Regions from separate parts of the Methylibium sp. T29-B genome, predicted to be linked through region 1. Evidence: riboswitches for the same ligand, from Rfam matches in the RefSeq annotation. Region 1 holds a riboswitch; each other region holds the start of a gene.
What was found. Region 1 has a riboswitch for cobalamin ahead of Y694_RS16235 (TonB-dependent receptor). Riboswitches for the same ligand answer to the same signal wherever they lie in the genome.
Positions count from the first base shown of each region.

Region 2: linked by a shared signal. The riboswitch ahead of Y694_RS10290 (ferredoxin) and the one ahead of Y694_RS16235 (TonB-dependent receptor) in region 1 are both predicted to bind cobalamin.
Region 3: linked by a shared signal. The riboswitch ahead of Y694_RS06415 (bifunctional adenosylcobinamide kinase/adenosylcobinamide-phosphate guanylyltransferase) and the one ahead of Y694_RS16235 (TonB-dependent receptor) in region 1 are both predicted to bind cobalamin.
Region 4: linked by a shared signal. The riboswitch ahead of Y694_RS25745 (TonB-dependent receptor) and the one ahead of Y694_RS16235 (TonB-dependent receptor) in region 1 are both predicted to bind cobalamin.

Region 1 is NZ_AZSN01000123.1:291-5,945, reverse strand. Features, by position in the region: gene Y694_RS22710 (sensor domain-containing diguanylate cyclase) at 1-427, shown strand, start outside; partial or broken gene Y694_RS16255 (sulfite exporter TauE/SafE family protein) at 397-1,208, opposite strand; gene Y694_RS16250 (EVE domain-containing protein) at 1,208-1,672, opposite strand; RNA gene ssrS (6S RNA) at 1,706-1,887, opposite strand; gene Y694_RS16245 (cell division protein ZapA) at 1,925-2,251, opposite strand; gene Y694_RS16240 (hypothetical protein) at 2,248-2,484, opposite strand; cobalamin riboswitch at 2,533-2,780, shown strand; gene Y694_RS16235 (TonB-dependent receptor) at 2,850-4,850, shown strand; gene Y694_RS16230 (bifunctional adenosylcobinamide kinase/adenosylcobinamide-phosphate guanylyltransferase) at 4,861-5,454, shown strand; partial or broken gene Y694_RS16225 (ABC transporter substrate-binding protein) at 5,451-5,655, shown strand, end outside.
Region 2 is NZ_AZSN01000050.1:16,754-22,408, forward strand. Features, by position in the region: gene Y694_RS10260 (cobalamin biosynthesis protein) at 1-361, shown strand, start outside; gene Y694_RS10265 (hypothetical protein) at 463-816, shown strand; gene Y694_RS10270 (hypothetical protein) at 804-1,094, shown strand; gene Y694_RS10275 (CbtB domain-containing protein) at 1,153-1,347, shown strand; partial or broken gene Y694_RS10280 (CbtA family protein) at 1,360-2,180, shown strand; gene cobJ (precorrin-3B C(17)-methyltransferase) at 2,204-3,232, shown strand; cobalamin riboswitch at 3,280-3,548, shown strand; gene Y694_RS10290 (ferredoxin) at 3,974-4,345, shown strand; partial or broken gene cobA (uroporphyrinogen-III C-methyltransferase) at 4,374-5,063, shown strand; gene bluB (5,6-dimethylbenzimidazole synthase) at 5,145-5,655, shown strand, end outside.
Region 3 is NZ_AZSN01000025.1:31,958-37,612, reverse strand. Features, by position in the region: gene Y694_RS06420 (Tn3 family transposase) at 1-2,318, shown strand, start outside; cobalamin riboswitch at 2,613-2,880, shown strand; gene Y694_RS06415 (bifunctional adenosylcobinamide kinase/adenosylcobinamide-phosphate guanylyltransferase) at 3,023-3,571, shown strand; gene Y694_RS06410 (CbtB domain-containing protein) at 3,704-3,892, shown strand; gene Y694_RS06405 (CbtA family protein) at 3,905-4,714, shown strand; partial or broken gene Y694_RS06400 (cobyrinate a,c-diamide synthase) at 4,767-5,655, shown strand, end outside.
Region 4 is NZ_AZSN01000050.1:67-5,721, forward strand. Features, by position in the region: partial or broken gene Y694_RS10180 (IS630 family transposase) at 318-1,219, shown strand; cobalamin riboswitch at 1,269-1,530, shown strand; gene Y694_RS25745 (TonB-dependent receptor) at 1,725-2,285, shown strand; gene Y694_RS25750 (TonB-dependent receptor domain-containing protein) at 2,367-3,455, shown strand; gene Y694_RS10190 (cobyrinate a,c-diamide synthase) at 3,474-4,799, shown strand; gene Y694_RS10195 (bifunctional adenosylcobinamide kinase/adenosylcobinamide-phosphate guanylyltransferase) at 4,807-5,385, shown strand; gene Y694_RS10200 (ABC transporter substrate-binding protein) at 5,382-5,655, shown strand, end outside.

The DNA of each region.
Region 1 (5,655 bases):
TGACGACGCCGGTCGCGAGCGCGTCTTCGAGGCGATGGCCCGGCTGCTGCGCAGCAATACGCGTGCGATGGATGCCCCGTGCCGTCTCGAGGGCGAGCGCTTCGCGCTGCTGCTGTCCGGCATGGGCCTGGCGACGGCCCATGCCCGCATGGAGGGAATGCGCCGCCAGTGCGCAACGCAGCTCGTGCCCAAGGGCGGCGCGGCGCTGCGGTTCACGGTGTCGATGGGGCTCGCGAGCTTCCCGCACACCGCGCAGACGCAGGCCGGTCTGCTGCACGCCGCCGAGACTGCGCTGGCGCAGGCCGTGCAGCGTGGCGGCAACCACGTGGCGCTGGCCAGCATCGCCTTCGGCGGGCCACGGTCGGCTGACCGCAGGGCGCGCGCCGGAACGCGGGCTCAGCCCTGCAGGGCGCGCCAGAACATGTAGCCGGAGATGGCGTAGAGCAGCAGCGCGAACACGCGACGCAACTGCTGCACGTCGAGCGCATGTGCGGTGCGCGCGCCGAGCGGTGCCGTCATCACGCTGGCGGTCGACACCACCAGCAGTGCCGGCAGGTAGAGGAAGCCGAGCGTGCCGGGCGGCAGCCCATGGAGGTTCCAGCCAGCGGCGATGTAGCCGGCGGTGCCGGCCAGCGCGATCGGCACGCCCAGTGCGGCCGAGGTCGCCACGGCGTTGTGGATCGGCACGTTGCACCAGGTCATGAACGGCACCGACATGAAGGCGCCACCGGCACCGACCAGCGCCGACACGGCGCCGATCACGCCGCCGACGCCGAACAGTCCGGGCGCGGGTGGCAACTGCCGGGCCGGCGTGGGCTTGCCGCCGCGCAGCATCTGCGTCGCCGAGAAGCCGACGAACAGCGCAAACAGCCCGGCCAGCAGCGCCGAGGGCAGCGCCTTCGCGACCTGCGCCCCCAGCAGCGAGCCCAGCACGATCCCCGGTGCGAGGCGGCGCACGATGTCCCAGCGCACGGCGCCGCGCGCATGATGGGCTCGCACCGAAGACAGCGAGGTGAAGCAGATCGTCGCGAGCGAGGTCGCGATCGCGACCTTCACGATCAGGTCGGACGGAAAGCCTTCAGCGTCAGCAGCAGCGTGATGAAGGGCACCAGCACCATGCCGCCGCCGACGCCCAGCAGGCCGGCCAGGAAGCCGGCGCCCGCGCCCAGCAGCAGCAGCTCGACGACCAGCGGCCAGGCGAGCAGCATCAGGCCGGCGGCAGCAGCGCGAGCACCGCGCGCCACTCGGCCGTCGTGACGGGCGTGATGGACAGGCGGTTGCCCCGCTGCAGCACGCGCATCGTCGCGAGCGAGGGTGCCGCGCGCATCGCGGCCAGCGACAGCAGCGGCGTCTTGCGCACCAGCTTCACGTCCACGCCGAACCAGCGCGGTGCCTCGGGCTTCGAGGCGGGGTCGTGGTAGGGGCTCGCCGGGTCGAACTGGGTCGCGTCGGTGTGCGCGACGGAAGCCACCTCGGCCAGCCCGGCGATGCCCGGCTGCGGGCACGACGAGTGATAGAACAGCACGCCGTCGCCAGGCCGGAAATCGTCGCGCATGAAGTTGCGCGCCTGGTAGTTGCGCACGCCGGTCCACGGCAGCTTGCGGCCCGGCGCGCGCGCCAGGTCGTCGATCGAGCACTCGTCGGGCTCGGACTTCATCAGCCAGTACGCCATGGCGGCAGCAGGTCGGGAAGGGCAACGGGGAAAGGTGTCCGCCGCGAACCGGGAGTCGCATTCCTGAACCCAGGGGAGTTCAGGTGGGCGAGGTCAACGAAGCTTCGGGTTCATCTGACGCGAGACGATCACGCCCGCTTCGCAATGTTCCAAGCCCGGGCTCATATGAGCATCGGTTCAAGGAAATATAAAACTCCCGCGAACGCGACGGACGAGATCAGTGTACGCCGCCAGCGCTGACGAACCGGCGTTTCAGAGCAATTGACCGTCGCGCCCGAGGGTCTCGTCGATGCGCCCAATCAGGGCCTCGATGTCGATGCCGTGTGCAGGGTCCGGCGCGGCCTGCCCGGCGCTGCGCGCCGGAGTCGCCGCCGCCAGCGGCCGCTCGGCCAGCTGGTAGGCGAGGTTGAGCGCGGCGAGCACCGCGATACGCTCGCGGGCGCGCACCTTGCCGGCGTCGCGGATCGCGCACATCTCCTGGTCCACGTTGCCCACGGCCTCGAGCAGGGCCCGTTCGCCGCCGTCGGGGCAGCCGAGGATGTAGCTCTGGCCCATGATGGTGACTTCGAGCTGCTTCATTCGGCGGTCTTTCCGGTCTCCGGGCCGGCCTCGGCGACCGGTTCGCTGGCCGGCAGGCGATCCAGCAGGGCCTCGACGCGCTGGCGGGCGGCGGCGAGGCGGGAGCGCAGCGAGTCGCGTTCGGCATTGACGCCGGCCAGCTGCTCCAGGGTCAGCGCGTGCGTGCGCTGGAGTTCCTGGTGCCGCAGCAGCAACCGCTCCACGCGTTCGGCCAGTTCTTCGATCGTCGCCATGCCTCTCCTCACTGCACGCGTCGATTGTAGGGGGCGGCCCGGGCCGCGCTTACACTGCAGGCTGTTGGTGCTCATGCCGGCGTTCACGCCGGCGCAGTTAAACGGGAAGCAGAGGAGGGGGACCCACCGGGTGCTCCTTCAGCCTGCGCTGCCCCCGCAACGGTCAGCGGACGAAGCCAGAACGCCTGCGTTCACGTTTCCGCTCTCGCGCACATGCCACTGGAGTCTCCGGCTCTGGGAAGGTCGCGAGGGTCGTTCCGCCAGCCCGGATACCGGCCAACGGGAGGCGTGCTGCGCAAGCGGCGCGTCATGAGGTGGGCGCCCGCGGGGAAGCTGGCGCGCACGATTTCATCGTTGGTCATTCCATGATTGCCACTCCCTTCGAGGCCACCGCGCCTCGCATTCCTGTTCGCCTCGGGGCGCTGCCGCATGCGCCGTTGTTGATGCTGTCGCTGCTGGGCTTCGCCAGCGGCATCGCGAGCGCGCAATCCGCGCCCGTCACCGAGGCGGGCAAGCTGCCGCCGGTGCTGGTCACGGCCAGCCGCTTCGTCGAGGACTCGGCGACGCTGCCGTACGGTGTCAGCGTGCTGACCGCCCAGGACATCGCCGACTCGGGCGTGTCCACGGTGAACGAGGCCGTGATGAAGCTGCTCGGCGTGCCCGGTCGGCTCGACCTCTACGGCGGTGGCGACTACGCCCTCGACCTGCGCGGCTTCGGCACCACGTCCGACAACAACCAGGTCGTGATCCTCGACGGCATCCGCATCAACGAGGGCGACCTCGGCGGCACGCGGCTGGCCGGCATCCCGATCAATTCGGTCGAGCGCATCGAGGTGCTGCGCGGCAGCGGCACCGTGCTGTACGGTGAGGGCGCCACGGGCGGCGTGATCATCGTCACCACCAAGGCGGGTCACGGAACAGCTCGCCGCAACCGGGCCAGCGTGTACGCCGCCGCCGGCAGCGATCGCCTGCGCGACCTGCGCGCCGACGCCACGCTCGAGGCCGGTGGCTTCTCGCTGGATGCGGCCGCCAACCGCCGCACGACCGACAACCATCGCGACAACTTCCGTTCGGAGACGGAGGGCGCATCGCTCACCGGCCAGTGGCGCAACGACTGGCTGCGCGTCGGCCTGCGGCATGCCTACGACGACCTCGACACCGGGCTGCCCGGCGCGCTGACTGCGGCGCAGTATGCCGCCGACCCGAGCCAGACCACCGCACCGAACGACCACGCCGATATCCGCAACACGCGCAGTGGCGTGTTCGCCGAGGCCGATCTCGGCGGCGACTGGCAACTCGGCCTTGACGCCGGCTGGCGTGACAAGGAGCTGCGCAGCCGCAACGGGGCCTTCGCCTACGACTACGACGTCGACGCGAAGAACTACTCGCTGCGGGTGCGCAACCGCACGCAGTTCGCGTCGGTCGTCAACGCGGTGGTGTTCGGCGTGGATCGCAACGAATGGGAACGCACGGTGCTGGGCGCCTTCGGCTCGGTGGGCGAGCAGTCCTCGACCGGCTACTACCTGAAGGACGACCTCACGCTGAGCGGCGGCACCCGCCTGAGCGCCGGCGTGCGCACCGAGCGCATCGAGAAGGCGGTCAGCAGCACGGTCGACCGCATCGACGACCGCCAGCGCGCCTGGGAACTGGGCGTGCTGCAGCCGCTGTCCGAGAACAGCGCGGTCTACGGCCGGGTCGGCCGCAGCTTCCGCCTCGCCAACGTCGACGAGTTCAGCTTCACCAATCCGGCCGTGCCGCTGCGGCCGCAGACTTCACGCGACACCGAACTGGGCGTGCGCTGGCGTGCTGCCGGCCGCAGCGCCGAGCTGCGCGTCTACCGCAGCTCGCTGAAGAACGAGATCGGCTTCGATCCCAACGGCGTCGGACCGTTCGGGCCGTTCGGCGCCAACGTCAACTTCGACCCGACGCGCCGGCAGGGTGTCGAGCTCGAACTGGCGCAGGCGCTGACCGAGGCGCTGAACCTGCGCGTCAACGGCGCGCTGCGGCGGGCCCGTTTCACCGAGGGCGCCTACGACGGCCAGGATGTGCCGCTGACACCCGAGCGCACGCTGTCCCTTCGGGCCGACTGGACGCCCGCGCCGGCGCACAAGCTCGATGCGATCGTGAACTACGTGTCCTCGCAGAGCCCGGACTTCGCCAACGTCTGCAGCATCCCGGGTCGCACCACCGCCGACCTGCGCTACGCCTATCGCTGGACGCAGGCGGAGTTCGCGCTCGGCGTGGTCAACTTGACGGACCGCAAGTACTACACGCAGGCCTTCGGGTGCACGGCCGGCGGCGAAACGACCTCGATCTACCCGGAGGCGGGTCGCACCTTCGCGGCATCGGTCAAGGTCAGCTTCTGACGGGAGGCGCATGGGCGAGCGGCGCGGTCATCCGAAGGGCAGCGGGACAGGCGAGTTGATCCTCGGTGGCCAGCGCAGCGGCAAGTCGCGCTGCGCCGAGTCGCGCGCGGCCGACTGGCTGGCGCTGCCCGGCCGCTCGGCCGTGCTGCTGGCCACCGCACTGGCGGGCGACGACGAGATGCGCTCGCGCATTGCCCGACACCGACACGACCGCGCCGAGCGCGTGCCCGGTCTCGCGACCGACGAGGTGCCGCGCGAGCTGGCCGCTGCCGTGAGGCGCCACAGCGAGCCGGATCGGATGGTGCTGGTGGATTGCCTGAGCCTGTGGCTCACCAACCTGCGCATGCCGATGCAGGGCGCGGCCGTGACCGACGCCGAACTCGACCGCCACGTCGCCGACCTGTGCGAGGCGCTGCGATCGGCGCGCGGGCCGGTGGTGCTGGTGTCCAACGAGATCGGCCTCGGCCTGGCGCCGCTGGGCGCCGAGGCGCGCCGCTTCGTCGACGACCTCGGCCGCCTGCACCAGGCAGTGGCGGCGCAGTGCGCACGGGTCACGCTGATGGTCGCCGGCATCGAGCTGCCGGTGAGGCGGGCGGATCCGTGAGCCTGTCTTCGATGCTGCGGTGCTGCGTCCTCGTGCTGCTGGGGGCGCTGGGCCTGCACGTCGCTGCAGCGGCGCCCATCGAGCTGCGCGACGACCGCGGTGTGACGCTGACGCTGCCGGTGCCGCCGCAGCGCATCGTCACGCTGCTGCCCTCGCTGACCGAGAGCGTGTGCGCGCTCGGCGGTTGCGCGCGGCTGGTCG
Region 2 (5,655 bases), on a different contig from region 1:
CCCGGCCGAAACCATCGCCCAGGCGGTGGATGAGGCGCTGGCGCGCGCCGGCGTGACGCATGCCGACGTGGTGGCGGTGGCCAGCGTGGACCTCAAGGCGGACGAGGGGGGCTTGCTCGCCTTTGCCGCGCGGCGGGGCTGGACCGTCCAGTTCCACCCGGCGGCCAGGCTTGCCCAGGTGCCGGTGCCCAATCCCTCGGAGACGGTGCGCAGGCACATCGGCACGCCTTCGGTGTCGGAGGCGGCGGCGCTGCTGGCGGCCAGCGCGCCGATGTCTGCGCTGCTGGTGGAGAAGCAGAAAAGCCGCGGCGGCGATGGCCGCCACGCGACAGTTTCAGTGGCCAGGTGCGAGCCATCGTGACCGCCCCCTGTCCCGGAGATCCGAACGACGAGCAAGAAAGGAGCAGGAACGATGCAGTCATCTTTTGCACCCCCCTGTGCGCCGCGGCGCTGCTGGGGCTCGTGCCGCAGGCGGCCCATGCCGGGCGCCCGCTCGGGACCGACGACGCCGGGACCGCCGGGGCCACCACCTGCCAGGTCGAGAGCTGGGCCGAGCGAAATTCGAGTACCCGGGAGCGGACCTGGGTGGTGTCGCCCGCCTGCGGCGTGGGTGACGCGGTGGAGATCAACCTGGAACTGGCGCGCACCGTGCCCGACGGCGGCACGCGCCTTGAAAGCGGCCTGGCCGTCAAGTGGGTCGATCCCGCCTGGAAGTCCGGTGCATTCAACTGGGGCATGAAGCGTGGCGCGGCACCGCGCATGGCCGCGAGTCGCCCAAATGGGCGCCCACATCCTCGGGCGCCATGGGGCTGCTGACCTGGAAAGCCGGCGAATCGGCCTCGGTGCACGGCAACCTCGGCTTCGAGACCGACCATGCCGTCCACACGACGCAGCCACTGCTCAACCTCGCGCTCAGCTGGGAGGCCACGCCGTCCCTCACGCTGGTCGCCGAAGTCATGGCGGTGCGCCGCAGTCCCTCCCAGCGCAACGTGGGCGCCCGCTGGTGGGTCGCGCCCGAGCGTTTCGCGCTGGACCTCACCGCCGGCCGGCACCACCGGACCGTCGGCTTTGGCTGGTACGGCATCGGCTTCTGACCTTCGCAAAACTCATTTTTGATCGAAACCTGAAGTCCAACCCTGAAAGTAAAACCCAATGAACGCTCCCATCTCCTCCTCCGTTTCCACCGCCGCCGCGGGTTCCTCCGCGGCGCGCCTGGTGCTCGGCCAGATCGCCGCCGCGGCAGCGCTCGGGCTGGTCGTGCTGTATGGCGTGGCTTTCGCGGAAAGCCCCCTGGCGCACAACGCGGCTCACGATGTACGCCACGTGACCGTCAAGCCCTGCCATTGAACGGGAGGCGCCATGTTGTTCACACGACTGATCTGGGTCGCGCTGGGCGCGGCCATCCTGGTGGGCAGTGTGCAGACTGCGCTGCAGCAGTGGCAGGCGGTCCCCATCATCCTCGCGGCGGAGGTCTTCGAGGACCAGAAGGCGGCGCAGGAAGCCGCGTCCGCCAAGCAGGCGGCGCCGGCCGCGGTCCAGGCGCATGCGCATTCGCAAGCGCCTGGCGTCGCGCCCCATGACCATGGCGACCGTGCCAGCCAGGAGGCCGCCGAATGGAAACCCGCCGACGGCATGGAACGCGCCGCATGGACCTGGGCGGCCAACGTGCTGCATGGCTTCAGCATGGCCCTGCTGGTGTTCGCGGTGATGTCGCTGTGGGTCTGGCGCCGCGGCACGCCGGCACGCCCGGTCCTGCTGGGCCTGGCGGTCGCGGCGGCGGGCTGGCTCACGTTCACCTGTGGCCTTCGCTGGGCCTGCGCGCCGAGATTCCGGGCATGGAGGCGGCCGCGCTCGACGCGCGGCAAGGCTGGTGGACCCTGGCCGCGGCCAGCGCCGCGCTCGCCTGCGCGGTGACGGCCTTCGCGGACAAGCCCTGGCGCTGGCTCGTGGCGGCGGCCTTGCTGGCCTTGCCCTTCGTCGTGGGCGCGCCCGAGTTCCAGGGCGACCCGCTGCCCGGTTTCAGCGCTGGGGCCAGGGCACAGCTGCAGCAGTTGGGCACGCAGTTCATCCTCGTGACCACCTGGATGTCGGTGGTCCTGTGGCTCAGCCTGGGCCTGGCCTGCGGCTGGTTTTTCCGGCGGCGGCTGCAGCAGCCGCTGACGGCACTGCGCAGCCTTTGATACTCATGCCAGGAACCGGGTTCATGACAAACCCTGCCCCGAATTCCACCGCCGGCCAGCCCCAGGCTGGCGCCGCGCGGCCCGGAAAAATCATGCTGGTAGGCATCGGTCCCGGCAGCGTGGGCCACATGACGCAGCGCGCGCGAGAGGCCATCGCCGAGGCCGACGCAGTGGTGGGCTACGTTACGTACATCAAGCTGGTGGCCGACCTGATCGAGGGCAAGGAGGTCGTGCGCAAGGGCATGACCGAGGAGCTGGACCGCGCGGTCAGCGCGCTGGAGGCGGCGCGCGCCGGGAAGAAGGTCGCGCTGATCTCATCGGGCGACGCCGGCGTCTACGGCATGGCCGGCCCCACCTACGAGGTGCTGTTCCAGGCCGGCTGGACGCCCGAGGACGAGGTGCAGGTCGAGATCGTGCCCGGGGCGTCGGCGCTCAACGCCTGCGCGGCGCTGGTGGGCGCGCCGCTGACGCACGACTTCTGCGCGATCTCGTTGAGCGACTTGCTCACGCCCTGGTCGGTGATCGCCCGGCGGCTCGACGCGGTGGCGATGGCCGACTTCGTGGTCGCGCTCTACAACCCCAAGAGCGGCCGGCGCACGCGCCAGATCGTCGAGGCGCAGCGCCTGTTCCTGCGCCACCGCCGGCCCGACACGCCGGTGGCCATCGTCAAGAGCGCCTACCGGCGCCGCCAGCACATCGACTTCCGCACGCTGGCGACGATGTGCGAGGCCGACATCGGCATGCTCAGCACGGTGCTGATCGGCAACAGCAACACCATCGTACGGCATGGCCTGATGGTCACGCCGCGTGGCTACACCAACAAGTACGACCTGGCCAACGGCGGCGCCACGCGCGAGGGCGAGAAGCCCGGGCGCTCGCTGTCCACCGGCTTGAACGGCTGGCTCGAGAATCTGATGGCCGATCACGCCGCTGGCGAGAGCGTCGAACAGCTCGCGGCGCGGCATCGCCTGCCGGCGGACTACATCGCGGCGACGCTGGCCGAGCCCGTCGACGCGCAAGCCGAAGCGGCGGCGGAAGACAACGAAGGCTGAGGAGAACGCACCATAGACACCGAACCACGATGGGCTTCCTCCGGGAAGCCCATCGCAAACGCCCAGGTGCCCGGAGCCAGTGATGGATTCGGGATAAACGGGAATGGGGTAGGCCAGCGCAAGACGCTGGCCGCAATCCCCGGCTGCCCCCGCAACGGTAGGCGAGTGCCGGTGTGTCACGGCGCTTGAGCGATCAAGCGCCAGCCACTGGGTGGTCACGTGATGTCGTCGTCGAGACGACGTACGCGGGCCGCCTGGGTAGGCGGTGCACCGAGACTCGCGAGCCCGGATACCGGCCTGAGGCGTCGCGCTGCCACGGCATTCGCCGTGGCAGTGATCGCGATGCGACCAGCCGCGGGGAGCGGATGGCGGCGACCGAACCACGCCTGCGCGCGTGGGCGTCGCTCCATCCCGTGCAGCGGGTCGCTGCTGGAGTTGATGCCACGTGAGAACCACCGAACCGGGTGCCCGAACCGGGCCCTTCCTGTCACCGCTGGCCGCGGCCAGTGCCCTGAGCTGCCTGCTGGCGAGCACGGCGGCGTGCGCCGACGAGCCGGCCTCGCTCGAGGCCGTCGTCGTCACGGGCCGGCGCACCGGCGTCGCGCCTGGAAGACACGCCGCAACGCATCGAGATCATCGACGCGCAGGACATCGAGCACACGCCCTCGCGCGAATTGACCGACCTGCTGACGCAGAACAGCAGCGTCGACGTGATCCAGCGAACATCCCCGAGGCCTCGTCATGACCGAACCCATCGACAAACCCAAGATCGGCGACTACCGCCGCCACCTGCTGGTCTGCACCGGCCCGCGTTGCACGCAGGACGGCCAGTCACAGATGTTGTTCGACAGCCTGGGCGACAAGTTCAAGGCAGCCGGCCTGCACGAGGGCGACCTGCGCGTGAAGCGCAGCCGCGTGAGCTGCTTCGCGGCCTGCCGGGGCGGCCCGATCCTGTGCGTTCAGCCCGATGGCGTGTGGTACTACAACGCGACGCCCGCGAACATGGACCGCATCGTCGAACATCACCTGGTCGGCGGCCGGGTGGTCGAGGACCTGGTGTTCCACCGCGGTCCCGATGGCAGCGGTTGCGGCGGGGCCGGCGATGACTGCTGAAGCGACCGCCGCCTATCCCCATGCCGGCATGGTCAGCATCGTCGGTGCGGGGCCCGGCCCGGCAGACCTGTTGACGCTGCGTGCGCTCGACCGCATCCGGCAGGCCGACGTGGTCGTGCACGACCGGCTGATCGACGCCGAGGTGCTGGCGTTGATCCCGCCGGCTGCGCAGCGCATCTACGTCGGCAAGGCCGCGGGCCACCACATGATGACGCAGGCGCAGATCCATGCCGTGCTGGTCGAGCAGGCGCGCCGGGGGCGGCGCGTGGTGCGCCTGAAGGGGGGCGACCCGCACATCTTCGGGCGCGGCGGAGAAGAGGTGCAGGCGCTCCAGGCCGAGGACCTGGCGTTCGAGGTGGTGCCGGGCGTCAGCGCGGCCAACGGATGTGCGGCAACAGCGGGCATTCCGCTGACGCATCGGGACTTGTCGCATTCGTGCACCTTCCTGCCGGGCCACCTGGCCGGGAGCAGCCCGGAACTGGACTGGGCGGCGCTCGCCCGGCCGCGGCAGACGCGGGTCTTCTACATGGGCGTCGAGCGGGTGCCGGCCATCGCACGGGCGCTGATCGCGCACGGGCTCCACGCCGGCACGCCGGCGGCCATCGTGCAGGACGGCACGCGCGAAGGGCAGCGCGTCTGGGCCATGGGCCTGGCCGCGCTGGCCGAGCAGGCGCCGGCGTATGGGCCCCGGCCGGGGCTGCTGATCATCGGCGAGACGGTGTCGTTGAGTCCGCATTTCGTCCAGGACGATGGCGCACCCGCGCCAGCAGCCGGCACCACCGAGCTGCCATCGCCGGGGTTGCACTTCAACGTTGCGGATCGCACGAGCCTGTACCGCGTGCTGGCCGCGCGGCGCGACATGCGGCACTTCGCGCGCGGCACGCCCATGGAGGACGCGGTGCTGCAGCGCATGCTGCATGCGGCCCACGCCGCGCCATCGGTGGGGCTGATGCAGCCCTGGCGCTTCGTGCGGGTGCTCGATCCCGTCGTGCGCGAGCGCATCGCAGCGCTGGTGGACGGCGAACGGCGCGCCACTGCCGACGCGCTGGGTGAGCGCCGTGACGAGTTCCTGCGCCTGAAGGTCGAAGGCGTGCGCGATTGCGCGGAGTTGCTGGTTGCGGTGCTCGCACCCGACGATGGCACCGTGTTCGGCCGGCGCACACTGCCCCGGGAGATGGCGCTGTGCTCGGTGGGCTGCGCGGTCGAGAACCTGTGGCTGGCCGCGCGCGCCGAGAACCTCGGCTTGGGCTGGGTCTCGATGTTCGATCCCGCGGCGCTGGGCGAGCTGCTGGCTTTGCCCGAGGGCGCGT
Region 3 (5,655 bases), on a different contig from region 1:
ACCTTGAATGGCTCAAGACACCGCCCAAGCGTCACGCCCCCAGCACGATGGTAGAGACACTGGAGAAGGTTCGCGCATTGAAGGAGCTCGGTGCGCACAACTGGGCGCTGGACCCCATTGCGCTGAGCAAGCAGCAGGCCTACGCCGCTCACGTACAGATGCGGCGGCCGTCGATGACCGCGCGCATCGAACAGCAGCGACAGACCGTGGAGATCGCTTGCTTCCTGCGCGTCACACTTTTGGAGTTGACCGACGCGGCGCTGATGCAGGCATCGCGCCGCAGCCAGGATCTATTTCGCCGCGCGGCCGAACGGGTCCAAACGGGACGATCCCGCAGCAGCGGCGCGACCTTGCAGCAGGCCATCAAGGCGAAGTCGGTACTTCACGACGAGACGAAGACCTGGCGCGACCGCGTGCTGGAGGCGCGCGCCATGTTGGACGACATCGGCGACGTATCCATGGCCACCTTTGCCTCGCAGGTGCGCAGGGCGCTGGCAGAAGACAGCCGCCGCGTTCACGCCCACCTGGCGGGTCTGCGCGACATTGACTTTGCTGGGACGCCCGGGGACACCGGCTACGAACAGTGGCAAGCTTGGTCGATGTTGCAGGCGCTGAACACCAAAGAGGTCCCACCGGATTTCGAGCTGCCACCGGTGGGTGCGGCCTGGAGCGCAATCGTCAGCGACCTGGATCCACAATCCCGCTACCGCGCATTCGAGGCCAGCACGATGATGGCCCTGCGCAAGAGCCTGCGCCGTGGCAGCGCCTGGGTGAACCATTCGATCACCTTCCGCGCCCGCGAATCGATGCTCCTGGCGGACAAAGACTGGACAAGCACCAGGGAACAACACCATCAGATCCTCGGCCTGCCGGTGCAGGCGATGGCGTTTCTGGAGCCTATCCTGGCCGGCATGTCCGTGGGCCTGTCGGCGCTGGCCGAGGCCGCCGATCAGGGACACGTGGAGATCGGCGCCGACAAGCTGCTGCACCTGCCGCCGATTCGTCCGCTGGACGAAGAGGTCGAGCCGCGAAAGACAAGGGAGGCCGTCTTCAAACACATTGGCCAGGTGCAGCTTCCAGACCTACTGATGGAGGTCGACGCGGCGACGCATTTCAGCGAGGCGTTGCTGGCCCGCCGACCCTCGTCAAGCAACGAGCTGTTGGCCGCTTATGGCGCCCTCCTTGCCCACGGCACCGACATCGACGCCAAGGGCGTGGGCTCGATGATCCCGGGCATCGACGCGGCGCACATCGCCACGGCGATGCGGGCCATTGAGTTCAGCGGCAGGCTGCGCCGGGCCAACGAACGTGTCTCGGAGTACCAGAACGCCGTGCCGATCGCCGCTTTGTGGGGTGACGGCAGCAAGGGTTCGGCCGACATGATGGCCTTGGACGCCAGCCGGCACTTGTGGACAGCACGGGTGGACCCGCGGCGGCGCACGTATGCCGCCGGCATGTACACGCACGTTCGCGACCGCTGGGGTTTGTTCTACGACCAGCCCATTGTGCTGAACGAACGACAGGCCGGCGTGGCCGTCGAGGGTGTCGAGCAGCACAACCGCGCCGAGGACCGCATCCGCATCTCGTTGCTGGCCGTGGATACGCATGGCGTCACGAACGTGGCCATGGCGATCGCCAAGCTGCTGGGTTTCGACCTGTGCCCGCGTCTGCAGGACCTGAGGGAGCGCAAGCTGTTCGTGCCCAGGGGGTGGCCGGTGCCGGAGAGCCTGGAAGTCGTCACCGTGCGCAGGATATCGGTCAAGGCGATCGAGCGTGGATGGGACGACCTGGTGCGCCTGGTCGCCTCCATTCGGGCCGGCAAGGTTTCTGCGGCGCATGCCATCCACGGCCTGGGCTCGGCCGCCGTCGGCGATCCGCTGCATCGCGCCGCGGAACACCTGGGGCGCTTGCTGCGAACGCTGTTCTTGTGCGACTACCTGGCCATCCCGGACTATCGGCGCGAGATTCACACGCTGCTCAACCGAGGCGAATCGGTGCACCAGTTGCAACGAGCGATCCACGGCGGACACGTGGCGCATGACCGAGGCCGGCGGCGGCAGGAGATGGTGGCCATCTCAGGCGCTCATGCGCTGCTGACCAACATCGTGCTGGCCTGGAACACGAACCGCATGGACGGCGTCGTGGCCCGCCTCAAAGGTGATGGCGTCGGGATCGAGGAGGACTGGTTGCGGCGAATCGGGCCGGCGCACTTCTCGCACATCAACTTCCGCGGCACGTTCAGGTTCAACCTCGAGAGGTATGCGGACGTGCTGGTCGAGCGCGCTGCCGGCAGGGTGGCAGCCCAGCCTGACCGATGAAGCGTGACCCCGCTGGTGGACCGAACCGGAACCGGCTGCGGACGTGGAACGTCGGCAAAGGGGCGATGCGCTGACCCGTCGGCTGGGGCCGCGCTTTGTGCAGCTGACGACCCCGAGCTGTAATCCAAAGCATTCAAAGAAGCGCCCGGAAGTGGACTCAGAAGGCGCCGTGTGCCGAAAGCCTTGGTGTAATGCGCCACCAAGTAGATGCGCATCCATGGGGACTCGAGACACATCGTCGATAAGATTGCGTGAGGATCCAGCTACCGACCGCGGTCACGACTAAAGGCCTTCCGCTATCATGAAGGCGTTGGTGCTCGCTTTGGCTTTCCAGCCAAAGCAGTTCAACGGGAATCAGGAAGGGCAGCGCCGTAGTTCAAAGCGGATCTGCGGCACCGCCCCAACCTGAGCTGCCCCCGCAACGGTAAGCGGACGTGAGCCTTGTGCTCACCGCTCGTGTCTACAACCCACTGGGTGCGCGCTGCGAAAGCGGTGTCGCCTGGGAAGGGAACACGAGTCGTCTCCGCCAGCCCGGATACCGGCCAACGAGGCGGTGCGCCGTGTAGACGGCGCACCTTGAGGTGCGTGCCCGCGGGGAAGCGGGCGAGCACGGTTGGCACGGCGGTTCCATCATGGCTCGTATTCTCTTCAGGTCGCATTCGGCCTTCGTCATGCTGCGCTGCTGTGGGCGTTGAGGCCTGCACATGCACGAGCTGATCCTCGGCGGCGGCAAGAGCGGCAAGTCTCGTTGTGCGGAGTTGCGCGCGAAAGACTGGCTGCAAGTTTCCGGGCAACGCGCGCTGTTGATCGCGACGGCAACGCCCGGTGACGACGAGATGCGCGAACGCATCGCGCGTCACCGTGAGCAGCGCGCGTTGCACGTCCCGGATCTGCAGACCCTGGAAGTGTCAGACGATCTGCCGGCTGCGTTGCGCGAGTGGTGCGCACCCCAGAGGCTCGTGATCGTCGACTGCCTGACCGTGTGGTTGACGCAGCGATTGATGCCGATGGTGGGGCCGCGGCTGGATGAGCCGACCTGGCTTCAGCAGCAGGCGGACCTGTGCGATGCCCTGCGCAATGCAATGGGGCCTGTGGTACTGGTGTCCAACGAGATCGGCATGGGCGTGGCACCGCTGGGCAGTGAGGTGCGCCGCTATCTTGATGCGCTGGGCACACTGCACCAGCTCGTGGCCACCTTCTGCGAGCGCGTCACGCTGATGGTGGCCGGCATCGAGATGAAGGTGAAGGAATGACCGCGACCAACGCTTTGCGTTGCTGCGCGCTGCTACCCGCCTGCGGGTCGAAACACACAAACACCGGGGCGCCCAGGGGCGCAGTGCCACGGTCGCAATAGCCCGCCAGCCCACTCACCCAAGGAACCATTCATGAACATGCCGACCTACGTTCCCGCTTCAACGCCCACCCACACCGCGGTGCGCGGTGTGTTGCGCCAACTCGCTGCTGCCGGGGCACTCGGCATGGCGGTGCTGTACGGCGTCGCGTTTGCCGACAGTCCGCTGGCGCACAACGCTGCGCACGACGTGCGCCACATCACCGTCAAACCCTGCCACTGACAGGAGACTGCCATGTTGTTCCAACGTTTGATCTGGTGTGCGCTAGTCGCAGCCCTGTTCGTCGGCAGCGTGCAGTTCGCGGTGCAGCGCTGGCAGGCGGTGCCCCTCATCCTGGCCGCCGAGGTGTTCGAAGACCAAAAAGCCGCGCCGGTGGCGGCGGTGGCGCACGAACATGCTGCCGCTGCCGAGAATGAACACCATCACGATGACGCTGCCTGGGAGCCCGCTGCTGGCACCGAGCGCAGCACCTGGACGTGGGTGGCGAATGTGCTGCACGCCTTCAGCCTGGCGCTGCTGGTATTCGTGGTGATGGCGCTGTGGGTCTGGAAGCGTGGCAACGCCACTCCGGCACTGCGGGTCGCGGCGGTGGTATCCGCGGCCGGTTGGCTGAGCCTGCATCTGTGGCCCTCGCTCGGCTTGCCGGCCGAAGTGCCGGGCATGGAGGTCGCGCCGCTGCACGCGCGTCAGGCCTGGTGGCTGTTGGCAGTGGTGTGTTCGGCCTCTGCGTTCGCGACGCTCGGCTTCGCATCGTCTCGCTGGCGCTGGCCGGTCGCTGCGGTGCTGCTGGCCGTGCCCTTCGTCGTCGGAGCGCCCGAACTCGAAGGCGACGCGCTCGCCGGCTACAGCGGCGAAGCGCATGCCAGCCTGCTGAAGCTGGGGCATGACTTCATCTGGGCCACCACCTGGGCCTCGCTGTCGTTCTGGTTCACGATGGCCGCAGTCGCGGGCCCGCTGTTCGCGCGCTGGTTGAAGCCGCACTTGCTTGTTGTATTGGGCGCATCGAACCCGGCATCGGCCAGCGCGGCTGAAGCAGCGCGGTGACCCCCGGAAAGATCATGTCAAGGGACCGAGCTTGTCTGTTGGCTTCTCGACCATGATTGTTTCCCCCTGCCTGGAGGCGCGTCCATGCCCGGCCTTGCTGGTCACGGCCCCGGCTTCGGGCCAGGGCAAGACCACCGTCACCGCCGCGTTGGCGCACTCGCACCGCAGCCAGGGCCGGCGCGTGCGCGTCTTCAAGACAGGTCCCGACTTCCTGGATCCGATGGTGCTGGAATGCGCCAGCGGCGCGCCGGTGCAGCAACTCGACCTGTGGATGGGCGGCGCCGCGCACTGCGCCGGGCTGCTGCACAGCGCGGCGGCGCAGGCTGACCTGATCCTGGTCGAAGGCGTCATGGGTCTGCACGATGGCACGCCGTCGAGTGCCGATCTGGCCCTGCACTTCGGGTTGCCAGTGCTGGCGGTGATCGATGCCTCGGCGATGGCGCAAACCTTCGGCGCCGTAGCCCACGGGCTGGCCACCTACCGCCCGGGCTTGCGGCTGACCGGCGTGCTGGCCAATCGCGTGGGCAGCGCCGGACACGCGCAGATGCTGCACGAGAGCCTGCCTGCCGGCATTGCCTGGTACGGCGCGCTGCCCCGCGGCGAGCACTACGCGCTGCCATCGCGCCACTTGGGTCTGGTTCAGGCTGGCGAGGTGGGCGACATGGCCCAGCGCATCGCGGCCGCCGCCCAGGCGCTGGGCGACAGCGGCGCGCTGCCGATGCCGCCGGCCGTGGACTTCGACGCGCCTCCAACCTCGGCATCGGCAGCACTGCCGTCCACGTTGGCCGGAGTCACCATCGCCATTGCCCGGGACGCGGCCTTCTCGTTCCTCTACCGCTCCAACCTCGACACGCTGCGTGCCCTGGGTGCCGAGCTGTGCTTCTTCTCTCCGCTGGCCAACCAGCCGGTGCCGGCCGGGGCCCATGCGCTGTACCTGCCCG
Region 4 (5,655 bases), on a different contig from region 1:
AAGCGGGCTGCGGTGATGCGGCACGACTCACGGTAGGAAGAACCCTCAACGACACTATGAGCAGGAGGCCCTCGGGCAACCTGCGCACCTAGAGCGAGGCAGCTTCCACGACGGAAAGATGCACGGTGGTGACCAACCCACGGATATCAGTCTGATCCATCGTCGCAGCAACAGACTTGTGCCGCATCACCCCAGGCCGCTTGCCTATGAATCCATCAACAGATTGACTAAAGCGACCATATCAGTGTCCCGTTCCGTTAATGCGTGGCATATGTCTTGCGTCGGCTTTCGGTATCTTTGGGGCAGGAGACTCCGACATGCCGACGGCACGACCGAAGGCTGAACTCGTGCTCACCGAGGCCGAACGTTCTCAGCGGAGTTCGATGGCGCGCTCGCGCTCGATTCCCGCGTCGCTGGCGCTGCGCGCGCGCATCGTGCTGGCTGCGGCCGAGGGCGAGCCGAACAGCCAGATCGCCGAGCGCATGCAGATCACGGGCGCGACGGCCGGCAAGTGGCGAGGCCGCTTCATCGAGCGTCGCATCAACGGCCTGTACGACCGGCTTCGTCCCGGCAAGCCGCGCACCATCGATGACGAACGAGTCGCTGAACTGATCACCAAGATGCTGCACACCAAACCCGCCGGTGGGGCGACGCACTGGAGCGTGCGCAGCATCGCCGCGGAGACGACGATCTCGCCCACGAGCGTTCATCGCTTCGCTACTTCAAGCTGCTGGGCCTTCACCCGCATCGCAGCGAGTCGTTCAAGCTGTCCACCGATCCGTCTTTCATTGACAAGCTGCGCGACGTCGTGGGCCTGTACCTGAACCCGCCCGACAACGCCTTGGTGCTGTGCGTCGACGAGAAGAGTCAATGCCAGGCGCTCGAGCGTGCGCAGCCGCTTCTGCCGATGAGCTTCGGGTATGTCGAGGGCGTCACGCACGACTACGTTCGCCACGGAACAACCACACTGTTTCCGGCCTTGAACGTGCTCAACGGGGCGATCCTGGCCGAGTGCAATCCGCGCCATCGGCATCAGGAGTTCTTGGCCTTTCTGCGCTCGATCGACAAGGCCGTGCCGACCGAGCTCGACGTGCACTGCGTCGTTGACAACTACAGCAGCCACAAGCATCCCAAGGTCAGGGCCTGGGTGGCAGCGCGCCCGCGCTGGCACATGCACTTCATCCCAAGCTACAGCTCTTGGCTGAACCAAGTCGAGCGTCCCGAATCGAGCCCGAGCGTAGGGCTACTTGCTTGATTTTGCGAGTACGGTATACACTAATAGCGTTGGTGCTCGTCAAGGCGTTCCGCTGAGACAGTTCAACGGGAATCAGGGAGGGAATGGCCCGCATGGCCGGCCCCTAACCTGAGCTGCCCCCGCAACGGTAAGCGGACGGCAAGCCATCATGGATCCGGCTTGTCGGCTCGTGACTCAATGCCACTGGGTGTGCATCGCCTCGCGCGATGCGATCTGGGAAGGCGTCACGGGTAGTCTCCGTCAGCCGGATACCGGCCAACGAGGTGGCGCTCCGCGCAGTCGGCGCGCCGTAAGGCGCAAGGCCGCGGGGAAGCGGCAGGGCGCGGTTGGCTCATCTTCTTTCGCCATGACATCGACTGCCTCTGGCCGTGCGCTTCGCGCCGTCGCCGTTCTCGTCCCGTTCTCCCCTCTCTTCGCTTCACCCTGCGCCTTCGCTCAGGCTTCGTCGCCCGCAACCCTCGAGCGGGTCGTGGTCACGGCCAACCGCACGCCGCAACCAATCTCTTCCGTGCTGGCCGACATCTCGGTCATCGACCACGAGGACATCGAGCGCAGCGGCGTCATCGGCGTGGCCGATCTGCTGGCACGCCTGCCCGGCATCGAGTTCGCCCGCAATGGCGGCCCGGGCACATCCACGAGCCTCTTCATCCGCGGCAGCGAAACGCGCCACACCGCGGTCTACATCGACGGCGTGCGCGTCGACTCGCAGTCCACCGGCGGCGCCGCCTGGGAACAGATCCCGCTTGATCAGATCGATCGCATCGAGCTCGTGCGCGGGCCGGCGGCCGCGGTGTACGGCTCCGATGCCGTCGCAGGCGTCGTGCAGCTCTTCACCAAGCGGGGCAGCGGTCCCGTGCGCTCCAGGGCTTCGCTGACGCTCGGCTCCTACAACACGGTGCAAGGGCAGGTCGGGGTCAGCGAGTCGGCCGATGCGCTGAACTACTCCCTGTCCGCTGCGCACGGCCGCAGCGACGGCTTCGATGCCACCAAACCCGGAGCGTTCGGCCACAACCCCGACAAGGACGGCTAGACGCGCAGTTCCGTCCAGGGGCGCGTCGGCTACCAGATCAACGCCGAACACCGCATCGATGCGTCGCTGCTCGCGAGCAAGTTGAAGTCCGGCTACGACGGCTCGGCCACCACCGACGACCAGAACCGCCACACGCTGCGCACCGCCAACGTGGCCTGGCAAGGCAAGTGGAACCCCGACGCGACGACCCGGCTGCAGCTGGGCCAGACCAAGAGCACCTACGAGACGCAGCCCAGCTTCTACCGCACGGAAACCACGCTCGACGACGTCACGCTGCTGCACGAGCGGCGCGTGGGCAGCAACTGGTTCACCGGCACGGTCGAGCGGCGCAGCGACGAGCTGTTCAATCCCGCCACCGCCTTTGGCGCGGCCTTTGGCGGCAAGCGCCATCAGGACGCCATCGGCCTGGGCTGGCGCGGTGACTTCGGCGACCACAGCCTGCAGGCGCATGTGCGCCGCGACCAGGACAGCGAGTTCGGCGGCAAGAGCACCGGCAGCCTGGCCTGGGGCTGGGTGTTCATGCCGCAATGGCGCGTGACGGCATCGGCCGCTACGTCGTTCCGCGTGCCCACGCTGTACCAGCGCTTCAGCGAATACGGCAACGCCTCGCTGGTGCCCGAATCGGGCCGCAACGTCGAGCTGGGCCTGCGCTGGGCCGCCGCGGGCAGCGAGGCCAGCCTCACGGCGTGGCGCAATAAGATCACCAACCTGATCGCCTTCGGCTCGCCGGGAGCCTGCGTCAGCGCGTTCGGCTGCTACCAGATCGTCGGACACGCCCGACTGGAAGGCGTGACGCTCGCGGGCCGCACCCAAGTGGCCGGCCTGACGCTGCGCGGCTCGCTGGACTGGCACGACCCGCGCAACCTCGACACCGACAAGATCCTGCAGCGCCGCGCCAAGCGGCTGGCGACCTTTGGCGCCGAGACGCTGCTGGCCGGCTGGACGGTGGGCACCGAGGTGCAGGCGGCGGGGCTGCGCTACGAGAACGCTGCCAACACGCAGGTGCTGGGCGGCTACGGGCTGGTCAACGTCTACCTCGGCAAGTCGCTGATGCAGGGCCTCACGCTCGAAGCGCGCATCGACAACCTCGCCGACAAGCCCTACGCGCTGGCGCGCAACTACTCGACCGCCGGCCGCAACGGCCAGGTCACGCTGCGCTGGACGATGTGACCGGGTGAGGATCGCGCGATGGCTGCCGCCCTGTTGATCTCCGCCCTGGCCTCGGGCCAGGGCAAGACGCCGGTGGCGGCCGCACTGGCGCGCCTGCATGCGCGCCAGGGGCGCCGGGTGCGCTGCTTCAAGTGTGGCCGCGACTTCCTGGACCCCTTGTGGCTGCAGGCCGCCAGCGGGCAGCCGGTCGATTCGCTGGACCTGTGGATCAATGGCGATGCAGACTGCGCGCGCCGGCTGTTCGCAGCGGCCACCGATGCGGACCTCGTGATCGTCGAAGGCGTGATGGGCCTGTTCGACGGCCAGCCGAGCGCGGCCGACCTGGCCCAGCGCTTCGGCATGCCCGTTGTGGCGGTCATCGACGCGAGCGCGATGGCCGGCACCTTTGCCGCCGTGGCGCATGGCCTGCAGACCTGGCAGCCCGCGCTGCCCTGGGCCGGCGTGCTGGCCAACCGCGTGGGCAGCGCGCGTCACGCTGCGATGCTGCAGACGGCCTTGCGCGAGCCTCGGCACTGGCTGGGCCACCTGCCGCGCAACGAAGCATTCGGCCTGCCCGAACGCCACCTCGGCCTGCGCATGCCGCGTGAATCGGGCGATGTGCTGGCGCGCCTGGATGCCGCCGCCGATGCGCTGGCCACCACCCCGCTGGGGCAGCGCATCGCGTCCGACTGGCCCGTGTGGCAGGCACCGGCCGCCGGGCCGGCCCAGGCGCTGCCGCCCCTGCTGGACGGCTTGCGCATCGCGCTGGCGAACGACGAGGCCTTCGCCTTCGTCTACCCGGCCAACGTCGCCGTGCTGCAGGCCCTGGGTGCGCAGGTGCTGCCCTTCTCACCGTTGGCCGGCGATAGCATGCCGGACTGTGACGCGCTGTGGCTGCCGGGCGGCTACCCCGAGTTGCATGTCGCCGAGCTGGCTGGGCTGACGGATCTGCGGGCGCAGATCACGGAGCATGTCCGCGCGGGCCGCCCGGTCTGGGCCGAGTGCGGCGGGATGATGGCGCCGGCCGAGCGCCTGGTGGATGCTCAAGGACGAACGCACGAGCTCTGGGGCCTGCTGCCCGGCACCGCCGTGCTAGGGCGGCGGCTGGCCGCCCTCGGGTCGCACCAGTTGCAGTTGCCCGGCCACGACCAGGCTGCACTGCGGGGCCACAGCTTCCACTGGTCGCGCTTCGAGACGCCCCTGCCGGCCAGCGCGCACACCGAGCCGGCCCTCGGCATCGCCGCCGGTGCGGGCGAACCGGTCTACGAGCGCGGCAGCCTGCGCGCCAGCTGGTTCCACCCGTGGTTCGCGTCGTCACCGCGGGCGGCGGCGCGGCTGTTCCTGCCGGCGCCGCTGTGGTCGTGAGGCGCCCATGAACGCAGCCCATGAAATGATCCTCGGCGGCGCCCGCAGCGGCAAGTCGCGGACGGCCGAACAACGTGCCGCCGCCTGGCTGGCTGCCGACCCTTCGCGCCGCGCCACGCTGGTCGCCACCGCACTGCCCGGTGACGACGAGATGGCGCAGCGCATCGCGCGCCATCGCGCGGACCGCGCGGCGCGCGTGCCGGCGCTGGCCCGCGTGGAGGCGCCCACGGGGCTGGGCGATGCGATCCGCCGGCTCGCCGATCCGGCGCACCTGCTGGTGGTCGACTGCCTGACCTTGTGGCTCGCGCAGTGGCTGATGCCGCCGCCGCAGTCGCCCATGCAGCCCGCCATGCAGACCACCATGTGGCCGCCCGAACGCGAATCCCTGCTCGACGCCTTGCAGGCCAGTACCTCGCCGCTGGTGCTGGTGTCCAACGAGATCGGCCTGGGCGTGATGCCGATGTCGCGCGAGGCCCGCGCCTGTGTCGACACGCTGGGCCACCTGCACCAAGCCGTGGCGCAGCGTTGCGTCCGCGTGACGCTGATGGTCGCGGGCTGCGAACTGCGCGTGAAGGACGATCGATGACCCCAGCCCACACGCCGCTGCCGCGGCGAACCACCCTGCGCCGGCTGGCAACGCTGGCTGCCATCGTCGCGGGCCTGGCCGGGCTGAGGCCTGCTGCCGTGCAAGCCCAGGCTATCGTCGTACGCGACGACCGCGGCATCGCGCATCGCCTGGCCGCCCCGCCGCAGCGCATCGTGTCGATGCTGCCCTCGCTCACCGAGACGGCCTGGGTCCTGGGTGTCGGGCCGCAGCTGGTGGGCGTGGACCGCTATTCGAACTGGCCGGCCGACC